DNA from 3 places in the Vallitalea sediminicola genome. Region 1 is predicted to be linked to each of the others. Evidence: riboswitches for the same ligand, from Rfam matches in the RefSeq annotation. Region 1 holds a riboswitch; each other region holds the start of a gene.

Evidence for each region. Region 1 has a riboswitch for cobalamin ahead of ACX6CF_RS13155 (hypothetical protein). Riboswitches for the same ligand answer to the same signal wherever they lie in the genome.
Region 2: it holds a riboswitch for cobalamin, as region 1 does, so the genes downstream of both, ACX6CF_RS14450 (ABC transporter substrate-binding protein) here and ACX6CF_RS13155 (hypothetical protein) in region 1, are expected to answer to the same signal.
Region 3: it holds a riboswitch for cobalamin, as region 1 does, so the genes downstream of both, ACX6CF_RS21270 (methyltransferase domain-containing protein) here and ACX6CF_RS13155 (hypothetical protein) in region 1, are expected to answer to the same signal.

What each region holds. Positions count from the first base shown of each region.
Region 1 is NZ_BTPT01000028.1:66,117-73,940, reverse strand. It holds gene ACX6CF_RS13155 (hypothetical protein) at 1-1,908, opposite strand, end outside; cobalamin riboswitch at 2,075-2,223, opposite strand; gene nikA (nickel ABC transporter substrate-binding protein) at 2,622-4,286, opposite strand; gene ACX6CF_RS13145 (ABC transporter ATP-binding protein) at 4,319-5,071, opposite strand; gene ACX6CF_RS13140 (ATP-binding cassette domain-containing protein) at 5,064-5,828, opposite strand; gene ACX6CF_RS13135 (ABC transporter permease) at 5,809-6,651, opposite strand; gene ACX6CF_RS13130 (ABC transporter permease) at 6,648-7,610, opposite strand; gene ACX6CF_RS13125 (ABC transporter ATP-binding protein) at 7,589-7,824, opposite strand, start outside.
Region 2 is NZ_BTPT01000031.1:80,396-88,219, reverse strand. It holds gene ACX6CF_RS14470 (hypothetical protein) at 72-260, shown strand; gene ACX6CF_RS14465 (hypothetical protein) at 343-930, opposite strand; gene ACX6CF_RS14460 (ABC transporter ATP-binding protein) at 1,064-1,840, opposite strand; gene ACX6CF_RS14455 (FecCD family ABC transporter permease) at 1,868-2,905, opposite strand; gene ACX6CF_RS14450 (ABC transporter substrate-binding protein) at 3,018-4,076, opposite strand; cobalamin riboswitch at 4,230-4,402, opposite strand; gene ACX6CF_RS14445 (replication-associated recombination protein A) at 4,755-6,071, opposite strand; gene ACX6CF_RS14440 (hypothetical protein) at 6,394-7,152, shown strand; gene ACX6CF_RS14435 (hypothetical protein) at 7,220-7,824, shown strand, end outside.
Region 3 is NZ_BTPT01000064.1:6,655-14,478, forward strand. It holds gene ACX6CF_RS21250 (LacI family DNA-binding transcriptional regulator) at 1-336, shown strand, start outside; gene ACX6CF_RS21255 (ABC transporter substrate-binding protein) at 407-1,498, opposite strand; gene ACX6CF_RS21260 (ABC transporter ATP-binding protein) at 1,523-2,302, opposite strand; gene ACX6CF_RS21265 (FecCD family ABC transporter permease) at 2,299-3,318, opposite strand; gene ACX6CF_RS21270 (methyltransferase domain-containing protein) at 3,311-4,321, opposite strand; cobalamin riboswitch at 4,511-4,685, opposite strand; gene ACX6CF_RS21275 (MATE family efflux transporter) at 4,847-6,226, opposite strand; gene ACX6CF_RS21280 (TetR/AcrR family transcriptional regulator) at 6,374-6,973, opposite strand; gene ACX6CF_RS21285 (alpha/beta fold hydrolase) at 7,199-7,824, opposite strand, start outside.

The DNA.
Region 1 (7,824 bases):
CCAACTAATATCAATAGGGTCTCCGCCGCCAGTACCATTAATATAAGTATTATAATTAGAAGTTGAAGTAATAGCAGCTACTCCATAAGGATTATATGCTATTGATTTATCTCCACTACCATTAGGGTGAACATCACAATAACCGAAACCAAAACCAGTAGTTGTATTAGTAGAAGTAATGCTACCAAGCATTGCACCTGTTAATGTTAACTTGTTTTGTGAATCATTATAGTCTGCAAATGATAATTGGTTTGTCTTATCTAAAGCAGGGTTTCCGTTTCTTCCTGTAAAGTAGTTACAATTAAGCGGGAACCAACTGTGATTATGGAAAGTATTTTTTACAATTGTGCCAGTTGCACTTCCAGTATAATTAACAGAGTCTAATTTCCCAAGATTATTTCCTGCTTCTGTATATTTTGTATTATCATTAGGATTAGGATTTTCATAAGTTAAACTGAAGTTCTTTTTAGTACTGTCTTCATAATATAAAGAACCTGCTATATCGTACCAAGTATCAGGATTTCCCTGGCTATCAGCCTGAGCTACTTGAACACAACCTGGTTCCGAATTATTCCAAAAAGCATTACCGTATACTATAAAATCCACACCATATTTATTATTAGTAGCATTATCAATATTTTGCATATCAAATACTGTGTATCCACCAAAAAATCCTAGAGATACACCTGTAGATGAAACATTATCTGCCATTAATTTGATACCGTCTGTACCTGAGAGATAGATGTCTCCCCATCCACCAACAGTAATTCCTTCATTAGTAAACTGACCAGCAGCAGGTAAAAATGCGTAAACAGATGGATCTCCTGCAACTATAGGAGCATCACAAGTGAAGGCAAAATCGTATATTCTCTCTGCACCATTTTTTGCAACTTTGATTGAGAAACTATGATTTCCTTCTGTACTTGCAGAGATTGCATTACCTGCAAATGAAATATTGGAATCAGTAGTACTATAAGTTATAGTTGCATCACTAGCCATAGCAACAGGTTCTATAGTGAAAGTAGCTGGAACAATGTCACTACCTGTTGTAGATATTAATTTATAGCTTGGTACATAAGGATCAAATGGAGCAGATACTGCTACACTTTCATTAAAAGTTACTTTGCTAAGAAGTATATCATTATTGATAGAAGCATTAATGATAGTTTCTCCCAAAGCTACTTTTTCATTAGCTTTTACATCATTATCTGAACCATTTAATGCATTTACTGCACTACTTGTATTAATACCAAAGGAATCAGCAATAGCTATAACTTTTTCTAATCCTTCATTTAGCTCTGTTGTATAAGCATTATAATTAGCTACAACTTCTATAGGCATATAAGTATTAATGCCGCCAGTACTTTTCATTTCAATACCAGTATAATCTGATAGTTTAACTGGCGTTGTTAATGGATTACTTGAGTTTTTAGGATTAACTGTTACATTTGCACTTCTGACAAATGGTACACTCATGTTAATACTTTTCTCTAAACCTTTCCAATTATAATATTTACCGTCCAGAACTTTAATTTTACCATCTGCTATTATCAAACTATAATCACTAATTGTAGCTAGTACATCTGTTTGATAGTTGGTTATTGTGTAATACTGTATATACGCATTATCTGGAACGATACAACTTCCAGGTGCTACAGCTCCCATTTTCCCGTTAATCTCATATAATACTGTCCATGGATAGCTTTGACCTGTAATACGAGTATATATACTCTCTACTGTGTCACCGTCTTGTGTAGTTACTGTAGGATTTGGATTTGCTGCACCTGATAAATAAACTTCTACATTTGTAGGTGCTGCTGCTTTTGCAGTAAGAGGCATCATTGTAAGGATCATTGCCACTGCAAGTAAGATTGCACAACTTTTTCTTTTGCTTCTTGATAAACTCATTTTCTTTCCTCCTCGAATTTTGCTTACTTAGTCATATGTTCCGTGCACTAAAAAGGACACTCCTACGAGCGCCCTGACATATTTGGTTTAGAACATAAAGATTCCACCTATTTATGCCTTCCAACCTCAGGGATTTGCATTACACTTTTAACAAACAGAATGAGAATATCCCGACTTAGCCATTTGCCACTTACACTGTGGTTTTCCTACTAAGACACCTTCCCGATAATTTCACAACTAACATGAAATTCTCAGTGGTACATTGTCTTTTCGTTGACATTACGGTTGCTGAGACAGTGTCGGTTTTTCACCGAAGAATATATACATATTCACTCACAACTTATTATTGTGACCTTCCTCTCAAACTGCCTTTATTAAATTTTTTGTAAATACCTACAGTAGTACACTTGATACATAATACTATTAGGTTTAAGAAAAAGAAAATTCTATTATCTCTTTCTCAACAGCTACATTGTAACATTTTGTTTCTGCAAAGTAAATAGATATTATAATATATTTTAATTATTATAATATAACAAAAAAATATAAATTAAAATAAAGTTTTAGTATAACTTAATAAACTTTTTCTTCTTTATAACCTAAAATAAGGTCATTGAAAACTTAATTTTTCAATGTACCTTATTCTATGTTATATTACACTGATTGATTTTATACAAAAATTAAGAATGACTATATTTTCTACTTACCTAATATTACTTTATTAACATCATATCTAATTGACCAGGTATACTAGGAAATTCTACAGTTGATATAACGTCTTTATTATATAATGCTATTTGCTTTTGATATGATATTGGTATATACATTGCACTTTCATGTAATTGTTTTAAAATACTATCATAACAATCCTTAATCTCTTTTTTATCATTTATAGAGAATAGCTTTGATATTTTTTCATCCAACTGTTTTTTATCTGCTAATCCTTGCTGTGCAGGATTATCTAAGCTATAACTCATCATACCACCAATATATGTATGTGGATCATAAGGAGCTGAATAAGTCGCATTGAAAGAAAGATCAAAATCACCTTCAAATCCTCTAGCACCCCAAACCATTAATTCAACACCATCTAATTTTACATCAATACCTATCTCTTTCATTTGAGCTGCAAAAACTTGAGCAATACTTTCTTCTGCTCCTCTGCCTGTTACATACATGAGATTTAATGATAGCTTATTTCCAGCTTTTTCTCTGATTTTTTTACCATCAGGTAATATCCATCCTGATTCTTCTAATAACTTAGAAGCTTCTTCTTTATTATATTCATAAGGTTCAACCTCTACATCACAATATGTTAATGATGGATTTAATATTGTATCTGCTTTGTTTTCTATATCTAATAGAACTGTTCCTATAATATCTTTTTTATTTACTCCAAGTAAAATAGCTTTTCTAACATCCATATCTTTTAACACTTCATTAGCTGTATTCATTAAGATACTTCTAGTTTCTGATTCACTTTCAGAGCAAGCTGTTCCAATCTTTTTGTTATCAGTGAACTGTGCATAAGCTTCATATGATAATTGTTTCGCACCATATATAAGGTCAACGTCACCACTTTGTAATGCCATTACTCTTGAATCATGATCCGGTATAACTTTTACTATAACCTTTTTGTACGCTGGTTTATCTCCCCAATAGTTTTCATTTACTGTGAATACGTATTGCTGATCTTTTACAGCTTCAGTTAATACATAAGGTCCAGTACCAATACTACTTTTTAGGATACCCGCAGTGTTACCATCATCTGGTATAGAATTAGGGCTTATCATTCTTATAGGAAACTGAGAACACATATCAAGAGTTGCAGCATAGTAAGGCTCATTATATACAAATTTTATTGTATAGTCATCTACTACTTCAACTTTATCTAATTTTCCAATAGCTCCCATCCATGAGAATCTATCTGTATTCTGTAGTATTCCCTCCATGTTTTGTTTAACTACTTCTGCATTTAATGGAAGTCCATCTGAGAATTTCACATCTTCTCTAAGTTTAAAAGTGTATTCTTTTCCATCAGGAGTCACTTCATAACTTTTCGCTAAGTTTGGTACTGCTTTTTTTCCATCGTATTTTAATAATGATTCGTATACAAGTCCTATGATTTCATGGCTATAACCATCTTCTGATGTAAGTGGTCCAAAATTATCAAGGTCACTTGCCCAAGCAATAACTAGTTCATCTTTTTGTGCATCATCATTAGCTTTTTCTTCATTGTCTGCATTATTTTTTTGAGATACGTCACTAGCATCATTATCATTTGATACAGCTTTTTCACTATCATTCGATTTTGAACAACCTGCTAATGATACTGTAGTTAATATTGTTATTAGTAAAATACTTATTATTTTCTTCATTTTATTAATTCCCTTCTGTGTACTCTAGGCACTTAAATATATTTTAGTTTTGGTACTGCCTCTATTAGTTCATGAGCATAACTTGTCTCAAGCTTGGCTATGTCGTCGAAATGTTCTACATCTTCAACAACCATTCCTTCCTTGAGAATAATAATATGGGATGTCAAACTCATAGCAACACTAATATCATGCGTTATGACAATAAATGTAATATTGTAATCATCTTGAAGTTTTTTTATTAAATCAGTTATATTATTTTTTATTTCTGGATCAAGACCAGAGGTTAATTCATCAAGGATTACTATTTTGGGATTACATATGATTGCTCTTGCCAAGTTAATTCTTTTTTGTTGTCCAGTACTAAATGCATGTGGATATTTCTCTCCATCTTCCGCCTTAAGATCAACAAGTTCTAATATTTCATTTACTTTACTATATCTCTCCTGTTTACTTAGCTCAGTAAAGTTACTAAGAGGTTCAGCTATAATATCTTTTACTTTCATTCTAGGATCAAGACTATTCTTAGCATCTTGAAAAACAGGTTGTATTTCCTTCCTGTAATTTCTCCATTCCTTCTTATTGAAGTCATTTAATGATTTTCCTGAATATAATATTTCAGCTGTATTCTCTTTGTAAAAACCTAGTAGAATATTGGCTATAGTAGATTTCCCACTACCGCTTTCTCCTACTATTGATGTGCTTTGTTTATATTTTATTTGAAAACTAACATTATCAAGTATTACATTGGTTCCATACTTCCTGCTTAGATTCTTTATTTTAATCATATACAATTAGTTCCTTTAGCATTTTAATAGTTAATTCTTTTTCTGGATTAGTTAAAATTTTCTCTGTGTTTCCATACTCGATAAGCTCACCATCCGATATTACAGCTATATGATTAGCAATTTGACTAATAATCCCAAAATCGTGGGATATGAAAATAATAGTTACTCCATATTCTTTATTGATTCTTATGAATTCTGCCAAAATCTTTTTTTGAGTTATAGTATCAAGGGCTGTTGTTGGTTCATCTGCTACTATCATCTTACTTCCAACTGCCATTGCTAGAGCTAACATAACCCGCTGTAACATTCCACCACTTAATTCATAACAATAGCTTTTATATACTCTTTTTGCATCATTCAAATTAAGCTTATAAAACCAATCAATTGCAATCTTGTCTGCTTCTTTTTTACTTACCTTAAGATGTTGCATGAGAGTTTCCCTACAATGGGAACCAATGGTAATGACAGGATTAAAGGCAGTCATTGGATTCTGCATAACGTAAGATATCTCTTTTCCTAAAAAAGCCTTCATCTCACTTGGAGAATAATACTCCCCATTCCATCTGATTTTGCCAGTAACGGTTAATTGTTCTGAAATCAGCAATCCAGTAGCTCCTTTGAATGTTAAGGTTTTTCCACTGCCTGATTTACCTGTTACTGCAAGAATTTCTCCTTTTTCTACAGATAAGTTAACAGAATCAACCAAATTTCTATCTGCATTCTTTACTATTAAATCTTCAATTACTAATTGATTCATGTACTCCTCCTTTTCTGTGATCAAATATATCTCTTAATCCATCACCTAATAAATTAAAAGCCATGGCTGTAAAAAATATAAACAGTCCCGGATAAAGCATCAACTCTGGGTGGGTAAATATACATTTTCTATTTTCATTGAGCATGGCTCCCCATTCAGGAATCTCCGGACTTACTCCAAGACCTAAGAATGAGAATGCAGAAAGCTCTAATATTACACGTCCCATACCAACACTTACATATACAATGAATGCAGGTAAGATATTAGGTATTATATGACGCAAAATTATCTTATAACTCTTGGTGCCTGATGCTATAGCTGCTTTTACATAACCTTTGTTTTTCTCTTCTAATACATAACCCCTAACAAATTTCGCATACCATGCCCATTGGGATATAATCATAGAAATCATAAGATTTCCAATTCCTTTTCCCAATATTCCAATGAGGACGAGGACAAAAATCATTTGAGGAAAAGCCATGATCACATCACATACAGCAACAAAAGCACGATCATATTTTCCACCATAATACGTAGGAATTGTTCCTACTAACAAACTGATAACAGAAATTGCTCCTATTATGACAAAAGATACTAAGAGTGAGTACTTAGTTCCTACTGCTATCCTAGTAAGTACACATCTTCCAAAGCTATCTGCACCAAGTGGAAATCTTATTGATGATGTTATGTACTTATCTGCTGCTGATACTGCATATGGGTCATTTGGTGAAACTAGCGGATAAATAACACCGAAAATAATTATTGTTAAAATAATTATAAGACCAGCTTTACACTTATTGTTTTTAATAAATTTCTTTATCATAATAAACTATTTTCACCTACTCTTTTGTCTAATTTCATGGCTACTAAATCTGATAATAAGTTGACAAACACAAAACAAAAAGCAATTATAACAACATATGCATTAATAGCTGGATTATCTCTTGTGAATATAGCATCTATGCCATATCTGCCTAGTCCCTTTATTGAAAAAACTGTCTCTATAACTGCTGTACCTGCTAAGATATTACCAATATTCTGTCCTAGAAGAGAGATCAATGATACACTTGAACTTTTTAATATATGTTTCAGCATAATCTTGGAAGTAGATATCCCTCTTGCCTGTGCATATACTACAAAATCTTCTTCTACTCTTTCTAATATATTGGTTCTTACCATTCTCGTATATGTTGCTACAAAAGGTATCGCCAAAGTAAAACTAGGTAGAATATACGAGCTGAAAGAATCATTGAATATGAATGGTAATATCTCTAGCTTAATTGAAAAAAGATATATAAGCATAAATCCAATCCAATAGGACGGAAGCGACATCCCCATTAATGTAATTACTCTAACAAGCTGATCCAATATCTTATCTTTTTTAAGTGCTGACAAAATTCCCAGTAACACAGATAAAAACAGCATGATCAACACTGCACCTATCACTAGTTTTATAGTTCTCGTACAGCATATTGATATTTCATCTCTGATAGGTTGACCTGTTACAAATGAATCTCCAAAATTAAGTGTTATAGCATTTTTCACCCATAGAAGGTACCTTACCCCTAATGGTTTATCAAGACCCAATTTCATCTGTATCTTTTGTACCGTTTCTTCTGTAGGAGGCATCATATGTTTATGTATGTATGCATCTGTAGCATCTATGGGCGATAAATTAAGTAAGGTAAAACATAACATAGTAATAGCTAGGAGTACTAAGACTAATAAAACAATTCTTTTTATCAGGAATTTTGTTATCTTTAGTTGCTTCTTATTTTCCATTTGTTTACCCCTAACTGACGTTCCCATAGAGAACGATATATACCATGTTTTTTAGTTAGTTCTTCGTGAGTACCTTTTTCTTTCAATTGACCTTGGTCTAGAACTAATATCTGGTCTGCATCAGTTATCGATGAGAATTTATGAGCAATAGTAAATACTGTCTTTCCTTTTACCAATTCAGATATTGCTTTTTGAATCTCTACCTCATTAATAG
Region 2 (7,824 bases), on a different contig from region 1:
TATTATTTGACATACTAAATTATTTCAAATATACTAATCCATATAGAAATGTGGAGGTTAGAGGTGAACATATGACTAAACTAAAAAGGATACTTATTTTTGCAGTTATAATTATTTTATTAGGATTTTATGGTATCGCTATATATTATGCATTTAGCCAGGGAGAAAATAGTGGAGAAATAATAGTAGTTTGTATTGCTTCTACTTGTGTGTTATCAGTTTTTGTTGGAATCATATTGAGAATTATGAAAAACAGGTAACAACAATTCCTATTTTTCTTTGTTGGATTATTTAGAAAGGGCTGTATCATGTTATGAACAGCCCTTTTAGAGAAATGCTTAATTATATTTTAAGAACTACTTCTTTTCCTTTATTATGATTAACATTTTTATCCAAGAACATATCAAATGAGTTTTCTACTACTTCAACTATTTCCATTAACTCTTCTACTCCGTAATAATTAAAATAATCTTCTACATTACATTCTTCCATGCTTTTGCTTAATTCTTCATCCATATAATGCTCTTTCAACTCATTTGCTAACTTAAGACTTTCCAAAGTTATAATTGAACTTATTGTAATAAGTTTCAGATATGCTTTGTTAGTAGAATAGTGAAATGCTAATTGTATAAAACTAAGTCTATCCAAAGACTTATTTATAGTATTTATACAAAATTCTGATAATAATTTCAGTGCTTTATCTTTTTCTACTTCATTCACCAAAAGATATTTATAAACCGAGTTAATAGCTACAATAAAATCTAGATATACCTTATAGATTCTTGGCTCAAATCTATAGGTTTCTCTCTTTAATCCTTCATATAGTTTTAATATTTCTCCTACGTAATCTCTAGTTAAATTATCATTTAGTGTTTCTTCAAATAGTGGGTATTCTAGACGTAAAACATTTTCAAATCTACTATCTGACATCTTGCATATATCCTTTCTTATATACATATAAATATTAATTATAATTTTCTATCAATTATAAATTAATTGATAGCTTATCTTATATAACTATATTGCCACAATAAATATATATATGCAAGTACATATTAAAATATTACTTAATTATTACTTTTTTATCAGTTAAAATGGGATGATTTATTAATTCTACATCAATAGAATAAACATCTTTAATGGATTCCTTGGTTATTACCTCCTCTGGATTTCCATATCTATATACCTGACCATTTTTCAACATCAATATTTTATCACTATATCTCATAGCTATATTTAAATCATGAACAATATTTATAACTGTAATGCCTTTTTTCTTACATAAATTATGAACCAACTCGCTTATCTCGTATTGATATCCGATATCCAAATGAGATATGGGTTCATCCAATAACATAATATCAGTCTCTTGTGCTATAGCTCGCGCAAGAATAACTCTTTGTAATTCTCCCCCACTAAGTTGAGTAATTTTTTTCTCTTTTAACTCTATGACTCCCGTTTCATTCATAGCGTCATCTACTATTTTTATATCTTCTTCAGTGTTTTTTTGAAATCTAGCAGTATAAGGAGATCTACCCATCATAACAATATCATAAACAGAAAATTCATATTGCATATCAGTTATTTGAGGCACAACTGATAATCTCTTAGCAATTTCTTTCTGCTTAATAGTATGAATATCATCATTTTTAATATAAATTGTCTTTTTATTAGAAGGTAAAATACCTGCCAATAATTTCAACAAGGTAGTTTTTCCAGAACCATTAGGACCAATAATACTATAGAACAAACCTTTTTCTATATCAATTGACAAATCTTTCAATATAGATTTTTCACCATAGTTGAAATTCAATTTTTTAGTACTAACTATACTATTCATATTGTTCATTCCTTTTATAGTAGTTGATTACATAACTCTTTTTTTGTTTTGATTCAGTAAAAATAAGAAAAATGGAACACCGAAAATTGAAGTTATAATACCTACTGACAATTCAGCAGGTGTTATGATAGTTCTAGCAATAGTATCACAGATTATCATAAAAATGGCTCCTACAAGCATTGCAAGTGGTATTAATTTTTTATGATCCGGACCATTAATTATTCTTATTATATGCGGTATAATAAGACCTACAAATCCTATGATTCCACTAGCTGAAACAACAACAGCTACCATGATGGATGATATTCCTAGTATAATTTTCTTGGTCTTATTAACATCAATACCAAGACTTCCTGCTGTCTCATCCCCTAATAGCATAAGATTCAATTCTTTTGAGAATACCATTAAAATTATTGAACAAATAATGACACAAGGTGCTATTATCACTACTTCTTTCCAACTTGATGCACTAAAGCTTCCTAATGTCCATAAATATATTCTTTCTAATTTATCTCTATTCAATAACATCAACAAAGACATAAGTGCTGATAATAAGTAATTTATTGATATACCTGCTAACAGTAATGTTGTAGTAGGAAGTTTTTTACCAATTGCTGATATTTTTAATACTACTAAAACTGTAAGAATAGCACCAACAAATGCAAACATACTCACTCCAGTAAAGCCAAAAAAAGATTTATTAAAGTTGAATATAAGACCAATTGTCGCACCAAGTGCTGCACCTGAGGATATACCTAGTACAAAAGGGTCTGCCATTGGATTCTTGAAAACTCCTTGAAAAGAGCAGCCAACAACAGCTAGTGCTCCTCCAGTAAATAATGCAAGTATTATTCTAGGCAACCTTAGGTCAGCTATTATTTTTATATGTGATTCCTTAATACCATCAAGTGAAATTAAATCATTGATAAATGGAATTTTACTTAATAATATTTTACTGCTAGTTGTAAAATCAATACTAACCGAACCAAATCCACATGCAATTATAACTACTGCTATAAGTACTAATAAACTTATTATAATATTACTTTTTCTAAATATCTTCATATTATTAAACCTGCTTTACTTAGTATGTCCTTTTCTATTTATACACAGTAAGCCTATGCTAATATTTCGCATAGACTTACTTAAAGTATACTAGAATTCTAATCTCTTTACATTATTTAATAGCATCTGGATGAATTATTTTGACTAAATTAATTAATCCATCAATTATTCTTGGTCCTTGTCTAAAAAATAGATTTTCATCTGTTTCGTATAATTTTCCTTCTTTGACAGCAGTTAAATCTTTATATCCTTCTAATGATTTTAGCTTAGTTTTAACATCATTCTTATCTGAACATATAACAATCTGAGGGTCATTATCAACTATTTGTTCAATACTGTACGCCCAACCTGTAGCATCTTTCGCTATATTATCAGCTCCAGCCATATCCATTACTTCACCTAAAAAAGTATCTCCAGTAGCTGTAAAGTCTCCACCTTCTCCATACCCTACCACAAAATATGTTGTTGGTCTTTCTTCTTTTTCTATAGCTTTTTTAATTTCGGTCACTTTATCTTTCATACTAGTTACTACTTCATCTGCTTCTTCTTTTTTATTAAGAACTTCACCAAGTGTATTGATATAACCATATACACCTTCAAAACTTTCATTCCAAGAAAGTGATAAAACAGTGATACCTTGTTCTTGCAACTTAGCTACAGCATCATCTTTTACATGAGCAGATGTAACTACAACATCAGGGTTAAGATCTACTACTTTCTCAATATTAAATTCTTCTAGACCACCAATTGATTCTATATTCGCTACTTCACTAGGATAGTCACAAAAATCTGTTCTACCTATGATTTTGTCTCCTGCTCCTAGAGCAAATATTGTTTCTGTAAATTCTGGTGAAATTGAAACTACAGTTTTTGGTTCTTTTTCAATTGTTATTTCCTTACCATATTTATCTGTTATAGTTAATGGATATATATCTGATTCGCTACTAGTATCTTCTTCCTTACCAGTATTTCCATCTTCCTTATCATTACTATCCTTATCTTCATCAGTACCTTTGTCTTCGTCAGTTTTTGATGTTTCATCTTTATCTACTTGATTATCTTGTTTGTATGTATCTTCCTTTGGTGTCTTCTTACCACCACAAGCAGCCAAACTAAAAACAAGTACTGAGATTAACATTGTTGTCAGTAACAGCTTTAATATTTTTTTCATTTCTATAACCTCCATAATATCTCTTTAATAAGAAAAGTGATTAACACTCGGTATACTCATGTAGCATTTTCTATTTATAAGCAACAAAAAACTGTGCTCAGGCACAGTCAGATTACAAATAAATATGTGAATCTACACTCTCCCACCGAAAGCTGAAAACATTGTAAAAAGGCAGGTCTCCTGGCTTATGGCTTAACTTACTCTCTAGTCTTCTCAGTTTCCCAATGACATTTTAGATTTCACACCATTTACAGTAGCGGGGGCTGCAGTGGCATCTAACCACTTTCCCTTTTAACTCAACGAGTACCTTTTTATCTATTAAATTTTAGTATCTTATGTTATATATACGTAATAACAAAGATAATTTTATTATATACTTTAATATTAATATGTCAATATAAAACTAGCTATTTGAGTTTTCCATTTTTTATCTTTATATAATAATATTATTATAAACTCTGTAACAGCCAATAGTTAGATACTTTAGAAGAAAAGTGGTTTGTGATTATATTATAGATACTAGGAAGCAAAATAGTATATGTATATGTGAAGTAGTGAGGCAGGACGCCGAACCCATCTTTTTGCTCAGGACGAGCAATTAGCTGGCGTAACATATACATATACTATTTTGCAAAAACCAAGTTAGAACAAAACACTTTTCTGACTTACTTGCATTTTTTATTTTTTTATCTTGTTGAAATGCTCTACAATTTTCTTCTCATATCCTTGTTCAGTAGGATTATAATATATCTCATCAACAAGTTCATCTGGTAAATATTGCTGTTTTACATAATGATTTTCATAGTCATGAGCATATTTATACCCTGTTCCGTGACCAAGTTTTTTTGCACCACTATAATGACTATCTTTCAGATATGATGGAATTGCAGTAATCTGTATTTTCTTAACATCATCTAAAGCCTTATCAATAGCTAAGTAAGCAGCATTACTTTTGGGAGCACAAGCAACATATGTTGCTGCCTGGGATAATATTATCCTACCTTCTGGCATACCTATAAAATTAACTGCATCAGCAGCAGCCATTGCAACCTGTATTGCCATAGGATCTGCATTTCCTACATCTTCAGCAGCACAAATAACAATCCTTCTCGCTATGAATTTTGGATCTTCTCCTGCATAAATCATTCTTGCAAGATAATAGACAGCTGCATTTGGATCTGAACCTCTCATACTTTTTATGAAAGCTGATATAGTATCATAATGATTATCACCGTTTTTGTCATAGTTGATAACTCTTTTTTGTATACATTCTGATGCTACATCTATATCTATTTCAATTATACCTTCTTCATCTGGCTCAGTAGTAAGAACCCCTAGTTCAATGGCATTAAGAGCTGCTCTTGCATCTCCATTAGCTCTGTCAGACAAGAACTCTATAGCTTCTTCATTAATTCTGGCATTAAAATCTCCTAATCCTTTTTCTTTATCAGTAATAGCTCTTATTATTAATTTACGAATATCTTTGTTACCCAAAGGTTTTAATTCAAATACTCTGGACCTAGATACTAGAGCACTGTTTACTTCAAAATAAGGATTCTCTGTAGTAGCACCAATGAGTGTTACAGTACCATCTTCAACGTATGGTAAAAGAGCATCCTGCTGTGCTTTGTTGAATCTATGGATTTCATCAATAAATAGAATAGTCTTTCCTAGAGTCATTCCTAGCCTGTTTTTAGCTTCATTTACTACTTTTTCAATGTCTTTCTTTCCTGATATAGTTGCATTTAATTGAACAAATTCAGATTTTGTGGTATTTGCTATCACTTTTGCAAGAGTAGTTTTCCCTGTTCCAGGCGGTCCATAAAAAATAAGCGAACCTAATTTGTCTGCCTTTATAGCTCTATATAATAATTTACCTTCTCCTACTATGTGTTCTTGTCCAACTACTTCTTCAATAGATGTTGGTCGTAATCTAGCTGCTAATGGGGATTCAGTTTCTAGAGTTTTTTCTCTCATCATATCAAATAAATCCATATCTATCTCCTCTATCATCTATGTTAATTCTAAGTTTCTAATAATCTTATTTTTACTAACTAATTATATCATACATAGCTATCGTTAGGCTATTGTTCACTTCAAGTATCCTAGTTTTTTATCTTACCCTAAACGATCATATAATATAATTCAGTTATATAAATATTAATTACACCTGCATTATATCCTTAAATAAAGGTAACCAGTATCATATTCTTAAAATATATTTAACATCGTATAAATTAATTAAATATTCAATTTGTTAATTGACTTTTAAATATATTGTAATATAATATACCTTATCAGAAAAGGAGGAATATTCATGAAAAAGAAGTATTTTAAAAACTTAGTAACTTTTATTGTTTGTTTTATTTTTATGCTTAATATTACTGATTTTAGTATTTTGGCTCAAACACCTAATGCACAATTATATTCTGCCAAAATAGGAACAGGTCAACATTATGATCATGGTCGTGCTGTTTACACATATTATACAACTGGGTATATATATGTTAATAATTTAAATAGCAACAAAAATGTATCAGTACACTATACCTATGATGGCATTAACTGGTTAGAGCAACCTGCTACTTATTTTAAAACATTGACAAATGGGTCTGAAGTATGGGTCTATAGAACCCCTGACCACCCTTACCAAGTTATAAGAGATTGTACATATAATTGTCGATTTGTTATTAACTATGAGGTTAATGGCGATACATATTGGGATAATAATAATGGAAACGATTATTTCCTTCAATATAGTAATAACCGTTACAATGCTCCTTATATATTATCTAAAAGTGTTGTTATGTTAAATTATCCTCTAAATGCTTATCATCCTAGCTGTAGTAATTACATTTACTTAAAAGATCTAGGGCTTAATAAGTCAGTAAAGGTACGATATACATCCGATAATTGGTTAACCTATAATGAAATCAAAGCTTCTCATTATCAAAGCTTTGATAATGATGTAGAAGAATGGCATTTCGATTTAGATGACAAATATGAGTTTGCTATTGGTTATACCGTTAATGGTGTTACTTATTGGGACAATAATTTTGAAGAAAATTATAAATAAAAATTGTATATTGTAATAATAAATTATAATTCAAAACATATTAACCAAAATATTAGGAGGAATTTTTATGAAAAGAAAGTATTTTAGAAATTTGACAGCTTTTATGATTTGTTTTACTTTAGCGCTTAACATTAGTGGTATCAGTATCTCAGCTCAAACCATTAGTGATAATGTACAATTGTACTCAGCAAAATTAGAAACCACTTGTGTTAGTGGTGATATGATGATTGGTAATGTTTATTACTCAACTGGAATCATTCATATTAAGGATTTAGGTACAAGCAAAAATGTTACAGTACACTATACTTATAACGGTAATGATTGGTTTGATCAACCAGCTGTATATGTTGAAACTTTGTCTGATGGTTCCCAAGTATGGAGATACAGAACACCTAATCAAAGTTTTATGGGTTGCAGATATACAAAATGCAATTGCAGATTCGCTATAAAGTATGAAGTCAACGGTAATACATATTGGGATAATAATAATGGAAACGATTATTTTCTTGAAAGAGGTAAAGACAGTAACTATTCTCCAATCGTGTTATCCAAAAGTGACATCACTTTAGATGATATATTGAGTTGTGGAGAAAATAAATACTCACTGAATATATGTTTAAAGAATCTAGGCTATGATAAAACCGTAAAAGTACGTTATACTACTGATAATTG
Region 3 (7,824 bases), on a different contig from region 1:
TCATATTTACAAACACTTAGAATCCTTAAGGAATATAAAAATATTAATGCTCTTTACATAACAGGTAGTGGTATTTATGGAGTAGTTAAAGCACTAAAAGAATTAAAATTGGAAAAGAAAATATGTGTAATTACTTTTGGAGATTTACCGAGAACTCTTGAATATGTCCTTGAAGATACTATTGATGCTACTATCTGCCAAAATGTTTTTGATCAAGGTTATGTATCTGCAAAACTTATGTTCAATTATATTATTAAAAATGAATATCCTAGTAAAGATAAATATTATACTAAAATTGATATTAGAATAAAAGAAAATATTTTGCCTAATTATTAATAATGCATTCAATAAAATATAAGTAAAATAAAAACTGATAAGATTATAAAATCTATCAGCTTTTTTATTATTATTTTATAGGGTCTAGGATAGACTCAATTAATTCATCTGTTAGTTCAATGTCATATTGACGTTCATAAAAATCTTTCATATATTTATTAAAGAAATCTTGGCTTATAGTATCAGGATAATTTTTCATTGTCATCCAAATAAGAGTAAGTGGAGAATCTACATTAGGGGAACCCCAGTTAAACATACCTTTTGGCATGTCAAATATCTGTTTATTCTTAAACGCTTTTACTTGTGACCAATCCTTACCCTCTATTCCATTTTCCAGATAAACATCCGCATCTATTCCTACAAAATCATAAACTATATCTGGATCCCACTCATATAATTGTTCCATTGAAACTTGGGCATTATCGCCCTTTAAATCTCCAGCGAGATTTTCAAGTCCAGTTTTAACTAACCAATCATCTCCATAATAATTTCCACCTCTTACGCTAAATGACTCTTTATTATTATTTCTAACCATTAATCCTTGTTTTTTATTGTCTTCTGTTACGTTTTTGAGAGCATCTTCAACAATTTTATTTGCTTCATCCCATTCTTTCTGCAAAGTGTCATCTTTATCTATCTCAAAGATTTCACGCATCAATATATCTACTTTTACTGACCATATCTCATTTTCCACATCTTCCAAATAAAAATCTATAATTGGAACATTTATATTTTCTAATCCTTTTCTTTGGAAATCTCCATAAATTAGAATTATATCAGGGTTCATTTTTAATACTTCTTCCCCATTAGATGTATATCCTTTCAAAAAAGAGGTATTGATTGTTTCCCAATTAGGTACTAAAAGATTCAAGATATCTTTATTTGCATTATTGATTGAAGCTGGATGAATTCCCACTAACTTTTCTGTATCTTTTACTACACTTGCAAAAGTTGCAAGTAATGGTGGTGCAACAATAACAACATTATTTATTTCACTTGCTCCAGGTATTTTTACTTCATTACCTGCTAAATCTACAATAGCTCGAGTACTAACTTCTACATTTGTTTTACTTTCCGTGACCTCTTTGTTCCCACAAGAACATAAAATCATTGTATTTATTAATATTATCAATAAAACCAACATTTTTCTTTTGTTATTCATAATTATCACATCAACCTTTCTTTTTTATAATTCAGTTACTAATGCGAATGCTTTCGTATTGATACCTAATGTTGCTAAATTCAATATCCTAGTTTTAACTTCAAAAAATTTACTTATATTTTCTTCCGTTAGAACTGTAGTAGTCTTTCCAAATTCATAGCTTCCTTCTTTACCTAATAGAAGTGAATAATCAGCTACTCTCAAAGCGTGTTCCGGATTATGAGTATTCATAATACAAGAAATATTTCTTTCTTCAACTAATTTTTTCAATTTCCTCAATATTAATTCTTGATTCTTAAAATCCAGATGTGCTTCTGGTTCGTCTAAAATCAGCAGTTTAGGATTTCCCGCAAGTGCCCTTGCAATATAAACCATTTGTAATTGTCCGCCACTCATCTGAGAACATTTTCTTTCTGCTAAATATTCTATTCCCATTTGTTCAAGGCTTTCCATTGCAATATTTCTATCTAATTTTGAAGGCATTGAAAAAAATTTCATATGTTTTGTTCTTCCCATGCAAACCATATCAAGGGCAGTATAGGGAAAAGAAACATTATGAGCTTGTGGAACATACGCAACATCTGTCAATTTAGAAATTCCATCGATTATTTTTCCGTTTAAGGTTATATTTCCAGACTGTAATTTTAAAATTCCTGTAAGGCAATGTAAAAAAGTTGTTTTACCTATTCCATTTTGTCCTAATACACATAGAAACTTTCCTTCATCTAGGTCAATAGAAAGATTTTTTAAAATTGGCTTATTATAATCATAACTAAAGCATCCATTTACAACAGCAAGTTTCAACTAATAGCTCCTCCTCTCTTAAAAAAGATTAATACAAAAACTGGCGCTCCTACAATAGCGGTCAAAATACCGATAGGAATTTCAGCTGCAGTTGCACACCGGGCTATCAAGTCAACTACAACCATGAATAAAGCTCCCAAAACTGCTGATGCCGGTAATAATAATTTATTATTTGCACTTACATACTCACGGCACATATTAGGCATTATCATTCCTATCCAACCAATAATTCCTGTTACAGTCACACAAGCTGCTGTTATAAATGTACAAGCAAGAATAATTACCATTCGGTTCTTAGCAGGGTCTATGCCTAAAGTGTATGCTTCTTCATCACCCATAGAAAGTATATTTAGTTTCCAACGCATTAAAAATAATATGACCAAACCAATACCTACGAAAATACTTGCAAACAAAAACTTATCCATAGTTGCACTTGCAAAGCTTCCCATTAGCCAATAAGTTATTGATGGTAAAACAGAATCAGTATCTGCCACTAATTTTATAAAAGATATTAAAGCACTAAAAAATGATGCAACAATAATACCAGAGAGAACTAAAGCAAGTGTAGAATGTTCTTTTTTGATTTTGGAGATAGAATAAGTCAATGCAACACTTATTAATCCCCCTAAAAAAGCCATAGTAGCAATTCCAAAAGGTGATGCTGAGCCTAAAAACATGGCCAATGCTGCACCGAATCCAGCTCCATTACTTACACCTAAGATATCTGGACTTACCAATCTATTTTGAAATACACCTTGAAAAGCAGTTCCTGAAGCTGCTAAACCCGCTCCAACTAAAATATTCAAAAATATTCTTGGCATACGGATATTCCATACAACATTAACTGAAGCACCTGTTTCTTCTATACCTAAAATCTTATGCTGTAATATCTTTATCACTTCTAATGGCGATAAGGAATAGCGCCCTAAAAAAAGTGAAATAAAACTAATTGCTAGAAGAAGAATTATTCCCATTGCGATAATTTTTATAACACGTTTTTCTCCCCCTTCATTCATATTTTTTCTTCCTTACCATATAATTAAGTCCACTTTCATCATTAAATATAATTTCAAGTCCAGAATCTTTAATTGTCTTTCTTATTATAGGATCTGGTTTCAAAATATCTAAACCATTTAAATGACTTGACAACCATCCCAAAATATACTTTTTGGGAGCTGTAAATTCCTCATTAATTCCATGAGTACTTATGTAAATATAACCATCATCATTAAGTGAATCGCATAATTTACTTATCATTTTTTCCAAATCTCCGACAAAATCTAAAACCCCTGAAGCTATTATAAGATCGTATTTGTCATCAAAAGAATCCGTAACAAAATTACCAGATTGAGTACTTATTTGTTCGGCTACTTTATATTCTTCTATAACTTCTTGCGTCAATTCTGTTACGAAAGGTTGATCAAATACTACACCCTTTGCGTTAGGAAAATTTCTGGCAATTTCAATAGACATGATTCCTGAACCACCACCCATATCTAATACTTTAAATTCCTCCTCTTTATCAAAATATCTATTTATTAAAGAAATAAATTTCTGAACTCTTCCCAAATACATTGTATTTCTTGCTCCTTGATTCATGGAACGAAAATCAAAAAAATCAGAACCGTTCTGGTCTTTGAAATCCACTTTTTTAGAACCATCTTGAACTAATTCTACAACGTTTGCGAGGTTTGTCATATCTCTCCAATAAAGAAGATGTTCTCCCACATACATCTTACTACCTGGGTTTAAATAATAATTAGTTTCTGGTAAATTAGAGAATTTATCACCTTCTTTTCTTAAAAAATTGATAGCGGTTAATGCATTCAAAAGAAGTTCTAAATTCCTTGAATTGTATCCAGTTTGATTAACTAATTCTTGAATTGTAACAGGGAACTGTAATTTACCAAACAAATTCAGTTCTATTGCTGCATACATTAATTGAGTCTCTAAAAAATCATGAGTCTTCCCCATAAATTTACTCGCATCGTACTTTGGTATACTAGTTGCTGTTTTCATACTAAATATCACTCCCAATTTTATTTTTTTAATCTATGATTTCCTTAGCACATATGAAATAACTTCTATTTCATATGTTTTTAGAATAGGATTACATTAAAAAAACTGCCTATTAGGCAGTTTAAAAGCAAAACAATAAAAACATAGTATACTATGCATTTAGATAATACTCACTTTCCCGCCGAAAGATATACTTAAACATATTTGGCAGGTCTTCTGACTTAAGTTCAACCAAATGTTATTACCTTCCCAATTTCTCAGTGGCATATTAAACACTTGTCCCTATTACAGCAGCGGGGGCTGTTGCAGAATTTCACTGCATTCCCTTTTAATATTTATAATTACCATATATGTATTCTATTAATTTTTTTCATTCTATCATATTAAAAATTCAATGTCAATTATATATCAGTATTCGTCAAAATTAATTAATAAAAAATTATAATTTACATAAAAACTTTAAATATCACTATAATTCATCAAATATTTCAACTAATTATTTATATTACAATTATTTTAGTCTTATCAAATGCCCTCTTTAGCAAAAGAATTATTATAACCTTTTATCTGCTTATTCAATGCAGTAAATTCACCTATGGTAAAAACAATAGATAGTGATATTGTTAAGAAATCGCCAATTGGTAACGCTAACCATACACCTGTTTCTTTCATAAATAATGGTAATATTAGAGACAATGGGATGAAGAACAATATTTGTCTGCCCATGACTATCAATGCCGCTTTACCAGCTTTACCAAGAGCTTGGTATAATGTAATAGATGTAATCATTAGTCCATATAAAACAAATACACATAAATACATTCTAAAGCTATTAACTCCTTCTGAAACTAAAGCTGAATCAGTAATAAACCAACCAAGTATGAATTTAGGCAATAACATAAACAATAGCCATAATATACCGGATATCCAAGTAGCTATTTTAGTAAATGATACAAAAGCTTCTTTTACTCTAGCAAATTGTTTAGCACCATAATTTGCTCCTAAAATAGGTTGTAATCCTTGACCTATTCCCCACATTGGAATAAAAGCAAACATCATAATACGTTGTGCTGAACTTAGAACTATAATACTGTTATTTCCTCCATAAGAAGACATCAACCTAAGTAATATAGCTAATTGTATAGCAGACATGACTTGCATTAACATTCCTGAGAACCCAACACTCAACATTTTCGGCATGACATCCATTGATATCTTTATGCTTTTTTTAGTTAATTTAATAACACTTTTTCCTGATTTGAAATAGACAATATCACCTATTAAATATATAATCTGGCTGATAACAGTTGCTATTGCAGCACCTTCTATTCCCATTCCAAATACTATAATAAAAATTGGATCTAAAATAATATTAATGATCATACCAATGAAAACAATCTTCATAGCAGCTTTCATCTTGCCTTCTCCACGAATCAGCATATTAAGTGCAGGTCCTACCCCACCAAATATAAATCCTAAAGCTATAATTCTTATGTACTTTTCACCTAGAACTAATATTTCATCTTTTGCACCGAGAAATTGAAGAATTGGTGTTGCAAATAAACAGATTATAATTGTTAGTATTCCTGATATTATGGCAACACCTATAATTACATTTCCAAATAACTTATTAATAGTTTCCTCATCTTTTTCACCTAGAGCCCTTGATAAAAGAGACATTGCTCCTGTTGCAAATAAAGTTAGAATAGCTTGATTGATTAGAACAATATTATAAGCCATAGTTATTGCTCCAACTCCTGCTCCACTTACAAACTGTCCTACAAATATAGCATCTACCATATTATATAAACCTACTGCCAGCATTCCAATGATACCAGGTATAGCGAGTTTCATAAAAAGTTTACCCATATTCATTTCTAGTAATGCTTTTCTGTTTTCGCTCATATTTATTTTCCTCCTTTAATTAATAATATTTATATATAAGTGATATTAATTAATAGTAAATAAACATATCACTTATTTTTATAGCAAGTGACGTCACCGTCAGTTAAAAATTAAATTTTTTTACATTGTATTAAAACGATTTTACTTCTATAAGTATTCATTGAAAAAATCAAAAAACATTTTATGAAGATACTCCCTGTGTTCATCAAAAATTAGTTTATCTGAAAAAAGTGCATGGGTCAATAACATACCATTGATAAGTCTACTCATGAAAAGCCTATTTCTTTCTTCTTTCTTTTCCTTGAAAAAAGATATCCTATCACCGAATAACCTTTCAAGTTGAGTAAAAGTATCTCTTTCGAACCCTAGAAATATTTCTTCTAGTTTTTCATCATATAAAATCTCATAAACAAACATAAGATATAATTTTTTTTCAGGTGAAGGGTTTAATACTTTATCCATGGCTTTATTAGCAAGAAGGTTACACATCTCTTTCTTGTCCGTTACAGATTCACTGATTTCTTTAAAATATTCATTATCAATATTGTTGCCATCCTTCATAATTGATATCATAATATCTTTTGGACTTTTAAAATATCTATAAACGCCCCCTTTTGAGAGACTTGTTTCACTAATAACATCTTCCATTGTTGTATTACGATACCCTTTTCTTAAAAACACTTCAAGTGCAGCTTTTTTAATTTCTTTTTCTCTTTCTTCTTTAGTCTTTCTTTGAAATTTTGCCATCCTCTCACTCCAATAACTGGGATTTTGCTATAATATTAACATATATAACTATGCTTTTCAATAAGAGAGATGTAAATCTATTTTATAATAACTTAATGTAGTTTTAATAATAATGATTATCAATTTCATTGACAAGTATATCATATATTATTTTCAATGTCTAGAGTTTTTTGATTCAATAAAACAGGATGGTTATATTAACATACCATCCTATTCTATATTTTACTAATTAGATGTTTCTTCACTTTTTAGGAAATCTATCAATAAACTATTGATTTTCTCTGGAAACTCATAGTGTGCTAAGTGTGATGCTACTTTTATTTCATGATACTGGGTTTTTGGAACCAATTTGCATAGATTTTCCATAGATTCTCTAGTATTGCTTTTATCGTTTTCACCCCATGTCAAGAATACAGGAATATCCATTTGATTTAACTGTTCGTAATATATAGTTGCATCATCTAATGCGTCGCCTCTCATATTAGCTAAAACAGCTTTTTTCTTGCCTTTATAATTTATTTGTTTATTTAATTTATTAATTAGCTCTTGCTTTTTATCATCTGAATATAGAACGTTTGAAGGATCTGTGCCTATCTTGTCTCCAATTATAGACATCAAATAATCTCCAAAGTAATTTATTTTAAATAAATTAACAAGTCCTTTGCCGATATAATCATCAAAAAGCGGAGAAAGTAAAGCTAATTTTTCAACTTCCTCGGGATGTGATGCTGTAAAATAAGTACTAATACTACCTCCTTGAGAAGTACCAACTATATAAACAGGTTCATTTATGTCTAATTTTTCCTTGAGTTCAACAAGCTGTTTATCATATAGTTCTCTATTGTATTTTT